2 regions of the Leuconostoc sp. C5 genome follow, and region 1 is predicted to be linked to the other one. Evidence: predicted binding sites of a transcription regulator. Region 1 holds the regulator's gene; the other holds the start of a gene.

Region 1 (3,431 bases):
TGTTCCTTTATCACCTGTCATGATAATAATGTTTTCCGCTGACTCCGGATTTTTAGCATTCCAGTCAATGACCTTTTCTAATTGATTAGCTGACAAATGTACTGAATACAATTGTTGTTCAAATGTTGATACAACTGCACCATTGGAACCAACAAAATCCATTTCAAAGCCATTATTAATTGTTGGGGCAAACAATTGTTGTAGATTTTTAACTTGACGCCCTGAAGCCGCAACAAAACGCATATCGCGTCTCTCCATAACTGATAAAACGCGTTCAAATCTAGCTTGACTATATTCATCATTTGCCGTTAAAAACGTGCCATCCATGTCTGACGCAATTAATTTAATTGACATTACTTGTCTCCTACTCGTAAATACTATCTTTCAATTGTACCAAAAAAGCGCCGTTAAGCGCTAATTTCATTCAAATTGTTTAAGATATTCTTGATAACCAGATTCATCAATTACCCAATCTAGTTCACCAATGTACTCAGCATGGGGATCATGGTAAGCAAATTCATGCTTAAATTTGTACAATCCATCTGAATTATCAAATTCACCAATGCCACCAAAATCGTACTCAACTTTGCCTAATTCAAGTCCCCATTTGAGCATTTCGTATTGGATAGCAGCAGGCGCATTATGCTTTCCAAATTCACGGTATGAACCAGCGTACATGTACCAAATCTCATCGCCATAAGAGAATCCAAGGCCACTGGCAATAACTTGATCTTCATAATGCGCTAGATAAACACGGAATAATCCCGTACCAGCCCATAATTTTTGCATTCGTAAGAAATAGTCAATTGGTCGATGGGTAATGCCATGGCTCTTCGCCATCGACACATATGTATCAAACAATGCGCGAATGTCTTCTTCACTATCACCACTTGTAACAGTAACCCCGTCACGAAAAGCACGACGAATATCATTTCTGACTTTCGGCTTAAAATGAAGCATTAACTCATCTTCATTTGTAATGGGCTTAGCCCCTTCACCGCGACCATCATAGTACAAAACAACATTCTTACGTGGTTGAATGTTCCCATGCATATGCTTAACTTGTTTATTTCTTGTTTTAAATCCAGCATCAAGATACTTTTGATTTAATGCATCAGAATATGACACCTCAGGATCCATACGTACCAAAAATACATTATCTGGCAAAGCCGTCAATGCTTCATTAATCATTGACTTAATCAAGTCAATGTCCTCAACATCAGCTACTGGCCCTCGGCCAACATAAGCTAATAGTTTTCCTGGTACTGCTTCGACGGTTAAAACAGACATAGCGGCATCAATTTTTCCGTCAGTTTCGTGGTAAACATAAATGTGTCCCCAGTTAGATTTCAACTCTCCCCACAATGGATCTTGTGTTACTTGTCCACGGGGATTTTCACGAACGAATTGCTGATAATCAGTTACTTTTTTGGAATCATCTAAATTTAAAATAGTCATGTGAAATTATAGTCCTGTCGTAATTGAGCCGTAGTTTTCGATGAAATAAACTAACGTCTGTAATTCATTTGTTAAGTCAACGTTTTGCACACGAACACCAGTTGGAACAGTCACACGTACTGGTGTAAAGTTCAAAATACCTTTGACACCCGTTTCGACTAACTGGTTGGTAATTTCTTGTGCAACACCTTGTGGAACCGTTAGAATGGCAATATTGATACGTTGTGCTGTTATTTGCTCTTGTAACTCTTCCATTGAATAAATTGGTACACCTGACAGAATTGTGCCTGTACGCTTTTCGTCTGCATCAAATGCTGCTGCAATACGCATATTTGATGATTGATGGAAATTAAAGTTTAATAAAGCTTGTCCAAGATTACCAGCACCAATTAAAGCCACATTAATTAAGCTGTCTTGGTCCAATACATTGGCGAAAAAATCTAAAAGCGCTTTGACATCATAACCGTAGCCACGCTTACCTAGCGCACCAAAATATGAAAAATCTCGACGAATTGTTGCCGCATCGAACTTAATAGCTTCACTCAACTCTGAGGAAGAAATCCGTTCCTTGCCAGCATCATGTAAAAATGTTAGATAACGAAAATATATAGGTAGCCGCTTAGCAGTTGCACGCGGTATTTTAGGTTGTTGAGTCATAATTATCTCCATTAATTAAACTTGTGAACTTTTGCATAACTAGTATACCATATATAAAAAGGTTTTACCAAAAGATAGTGATGTTTTCACAATGATGTCAGGATTGTAACAATTCAAAATCCAATCCCGGATCCGTGTTTAAATCTAAATCAGCAAAAATATTTTTCTTGTAATTCCAATAACCCGCAGCACCAATCATTGCTGCATTATCCCCTGTATACTGCATCGGAACAGGGATAAATTCTGTCTTTGGAAAATCGTTTAATAGCATAGTCAATTCTTCACGTAATTGAGAATTTGCGGCGACACCACCAGCTAATACAAAACTTTTAACAGGAAAATTTTCTAATGCTCGTTTTGTCCGACCAATTAATGCATCAACAACAGCATTTTGAAAGCTAGTCGCCAAATCATTCTGATTGATTGTTTCCTCTTTTTGATTGGCGTGATGCACATAATTAATTACCGCACTCTTCAAACCAGAAAAACTAAAATCATAGTTATCTTCATGTGCCATGGCAGTTGGAAATTTAATGGTTGGTTGGCCTCTATGAGCCATCTCATCAATTGTCTTCCCAGCAGGATACGGCAAATTTAATAGCCGCCCAACTTTATCAAAGCTTTCTCCAGCTGCATCATCACGTGTTTCGCCAATGACTTCAAATTGGTTTTCTTCACGCATCAATACAAGTTCAGTATGTCCACCAGAAACCATTAATGCCATCGCTGGATATTTAATTGGCTTGTTAAAATTTGCCGCCGCAATATGACCTGCTAAGTGATTAACTGGAATAACTGGCAAACCATGCGCCAGAGCAAATGTTTTCGCCCCCATTAAACCAACTAATAAAGAGCCGACTAGTCCCGGCCCATATGTCACAGCAACCGCATCAAGCGCTTTGGGTTCTACATGAGCCGTGTTTAAAGCATCATTTAGTACCCGAGTAATCCATTCAATATGATGTCTACTGGCCACTTCAGGAACAATACCACCAAAGCGTTGATGTGAATTAATTTGGGTAGCCACACTGTTGCTTAGCACAATGTGACCGTCTTCAACAATGGCGACACTTGTTTCATCCGCACTTGATTCAAAGGAAATTATTTTAGTCAATTTTTTTCTCCATCATAATTGCATCATCACCATTTCTATAATATTTTTCACGACGATAATACTCTGTAAATCCCAGCTTTCTATATAATGCTTGGGCGCCACCATTTTGTGCAGATACTTCAAGCAAAAATCGAGTAACTTGCTTCATATTAAAAATATGTTTAAAAATGTTCTGTGCCACACCTTGTTTTTGATAATCAGG
Region 2 (3,431 bases), 420 kb from region 1:
GAATGCCACAGAAACAGCTGTAATAGCTAAAAAGATACTAATTTGCCAGCCAGTGGTGTTAGATAAGTTAGCGGCGCTTGCAGTCCATGGGGCCGAACCCATGGCGCTAGCCACACTTAATCCATTACCAAATGAGTTAATGATTAAAGAGATAAAAAAGAAACTAATTTTTTGTTTATATCCCAGTTGATAAAATTGACCATCTATATAGTACATTGTGTAATTTTTTCCTTAGTTGATTATCTTCTTATTATAGCATTAAGAAAGGTGCTTAAAGATAGTTTACAAAATCACAATTAAGGTATAGAATATATGCATTAGAAAATTGTGAGGAAAAAAAACAATGTCAGAAAATAAAGTCGCTTTGGTAACTGGAGCTGGTCAAGGAATTGGACAGGCAATCGCAGAACGATTGTCAAAAGATGGGTTTAAGGTTGCCTTAGTTGGACGTCATATTGAAAAAGTACAAAAAGTAGCTGATGAAATTAATGAAAATGGTGGTGAAGCCATTGCTATTAAGGCTGATGTGGCTAAACGTGATGAAGTTTTTGCAGCCGTCAAAGAAACGAAAGAAAAGTTCAATGGTTTTGATGTGATTGTTAACAATGCGGGTGTTGCGCCTACGACACCAATCATGTCAGTAACGGAAGATGATATGAACTGGACATGGGGCATTAATGTTAATGGTATTGTCTGGGGAACACAAGCTGCGACAGAAGCCTTCAAGGAATTTGGTCATGGTGGCAAAATCATTAATGCAACATCGCAAGCTGGTGTGCAAGGAAATGCTAATTTGACTGCCTATGGATCAACAAAATTTGCCATTCGCGGTATTACACAAACAACAGCTAAAGAGTTAGCAGAATTTGGTATTACAGTAAATGCATTTGCGCCTGGAATTGTGAAAACACCGATGATGGAAGATATTGCTCATGAAGTAAGCGTGAACGCTGGTAAAGACGATGAATGGGGAATGGCACAATTTTCAGAAGGAATCACCTTAGGACGACTAAGTGAACCGGAAGATATAGCAAATGTGGTTTCCTTCTTGTCTAGCTCAGATTCAAACTATGTGACAGGCCAAACATTAATTGTTGATGGTGGTATGGTATTTAGTTAAATTCAATATATAACTTTAAATGCATCTCAATTTCTTTAATTGGGGTGTTTTTTTGTGCACTAATCTAAATATGTGATTTATTATACAATATATATATTATTATGTTAGCGCTAACAAAAGCTTTTAAATAAGGGTTTAATAAACATATTCAAAAAAGGTTGCTTTTTAAAAAAGAATGATATATACTTATATTGTTAATAAATGAGCAAGTAAAGGAGCAAAGATTATGGCAGAAGCAATTGCAAAGAAACCCGCAAAAAAGGTTTTGACCCCTGAAGAAAAAGCGGAATTACAAACACAAGCTGAGAAGATGACTGAGGTATTGATTGAAAAATCACAAAAGGCATTGTCTGAATTTTCAACATTTTCGCAAGAACAAGTTGATAAAATTGTTGCAGCTATGGCCTTGGCAGGTTCTGAGAATTCACTTCTGTTAGCCCATGCTGCTCACGACGAGACTGGACGTGGGGTTGTGGAAGATAAGGATACGAAAAATCGTTTCGCCTCAGAATCAGTTTATAACGCTATTAAGTTTGATAAGACTGTGGGTGTTATTAGTGAAGACAAGATTCAAGGTAAGGTAGAATTAGCAGCCCCACTTGGTATTTTGGCTGGAATCGTCCCAACGACAAATCCAACGTCAACAACTATTTTCAAATCAATGTTGACAGCAAAGACACGTAACACAATTATCTTTGCTTTCCATCCCCAGGCTCAAAAAGCATCGGTTCTTGCTGCAAAAATTGTTTATGATGCTGCTGTTAAAGCAGGCGCACCGGAAAACTTTATCCAATGGATTGAAAAGCCTTCACTTTATGCAACAAGTGCGCTGATACAAAATCCTCACATTGCTTCAATTCTAGCTACTGGTGGGCCATCAATGGTTAATGCAGCTTTGAAGTCAGGAAATCCATCCATGGGTGTCGGTGCTGGAAACGGTGCAGTTTATATTGATGCAACTGTTGACACAGATCGTGCCGTGTCCGATTTGTTGTTATCAAAGCGTTTCGATAATGGCATGATTTGTGCCACAGAAAACTCAGCCGTTATTCAAGCACCAATCTATGACGAAATTTTAACTAAGTTACAAGAACAAGGTGCATACCTTGTTCCTAAGAAAGACTACAAGAAAATTGCTGATTATGTCTTTAAGCCTAACGCAGAGGGATTTGGTATTGCTGGTCCTGTTGCTGGTATGTCAGGACGTTGGATTGCTGAGCAAGCAGGCGTAAAGATTCCTGATGGTAAAGATGTACTTTTGTTCGAATTAGATCAGAAGAACATAGGTGAAGCGTTATCTTCTGAAAAGTTATCGCCATTACTTTCAATTTATAAAGTTGAGAAGCGTGAAGAAGCTATTGAGACTGTTCAATCCTTGTTAAACTATCAAGGCGCGGGGCACAACGCAGCAATTCAAATTGGTTCACAAGATGATCCGTTCATTAAAGAGTATGCTGACGCTATTGGTGCATCACGTATTTTGGTTAACCAACCTGACTCAATCGGTGGTGTTGGAGATATTTATACAGATGCTATGCGTCCATCGTTGACACTTGGTACCGGATCATGGGGGAAGAATTCATTGTCTCATAACTTATCAACATACGACTTACTTAATATTAAGACCGTGGCTCGCCGCCGTAATCGTCCTCAATGGGTTCGTTTACCTAAGGAAGTTTACTACGAAGCCAATGCCATTACTTACTTACAAGACTTGCCTACTATAAACCGTGCATTTATTGTCGCTGATCCTGGTATGGTTCAGTTCGGATTTGTTGGCAAAGTACTAGGCCAACTTGAGTTACGTCAAGAACAGGTTGAAACAAATATCTATGGTTCAGTTAAGCCTGACCCAACTTTGTCACAAGCTGTTGAAATTGCTCGCCAAATGGCAGACTTCAAACCAGATACAGTTATTTTACTTGGCGGTGGTTCGGCACTTGACGCTGGTAAAATTGGTCGGTTCTTGTACGAATACTCGACACGCCATGAAGGAATTTTAGAAGATGACGAGGCGATTAAAGATCTATTCTTAGAACTACAACAAAAGTTTATGGATATTCGTAAGCGAATCGTTAAGTTTTACCACGCACGTTTGACACAAATGGTTGCGATTCCAACAACTTCAGGTACTGGATCAGAAGTCACACCATTTGCCGTTATTACAGATGATGAAACACATGTAAAGTATCCACTAGCCGATTATGAATTGACACCGGAAGTTGCTATTGTTGATCCAGAATTTGTTATGACCGTACCACAACACACGGTATCTTGGTCAGGATTAGATGCTTTGTCACATGCTTTGGAA

Evidence for each region. The regulator Rex, encoded in region 1, represses fermentation and respiration genes when NADH is low (regulators of the CRP and FNR family bind a similar motif). The targets are predictions, from matches to a motif close to TTGTGAANTANTTCACAA.
Region 2: a site for Rex is predicted at 1,191-1,208, ahead of adhE (bifunctional acetaldehyde-CoA/alcohol dehydrogenase). Genes of this name have one in related genera too.

The regions. Positions count from the first base shown of each region.
Region 1 covers NZ_CP134351.1:1,721,055-1,724,485, forward strand. Annotated here, with positions in the region: gene RHP56_RS08795 (HAD-IIB family hydrolase) at 1-354, opposite strand, end outside; gene RHP56_RS08800 (lipid II:glycine glycyltransferase FemX) at 421-1,458, opposite strand; gene RHP56_RS08805 (redox-sensing transcriptional repressor Rex) at 1,465-2,115, opposite strand; gene tsaD (tRNA (adenosine(37)-N6)-threonylcarbamoyltransferase complex transferase subunit TsaD) at 2,213-3,229, opposite strand; gene rimI (ribosomal protein S18-alanine N-acetyltransferase) at 3,222-3,431, opposite strand, start outside.
Region 2 covers NZ_CP134351.1:123,930-127,360, forward strand. Annotated here, with positions in the region: gene RHP56_RS00685 (DUF6198 family protein) at 1-216, opposite strand, end outside; gene RHP56_RS00690 ((S)-acetoin forming diacetyl reductase) at 344-1,120, shown strand; gene adhE (bifunctional acetaldehyde-CoA/alcohol dehydrogenase) at 1,347-3,431, shown strand, end outside.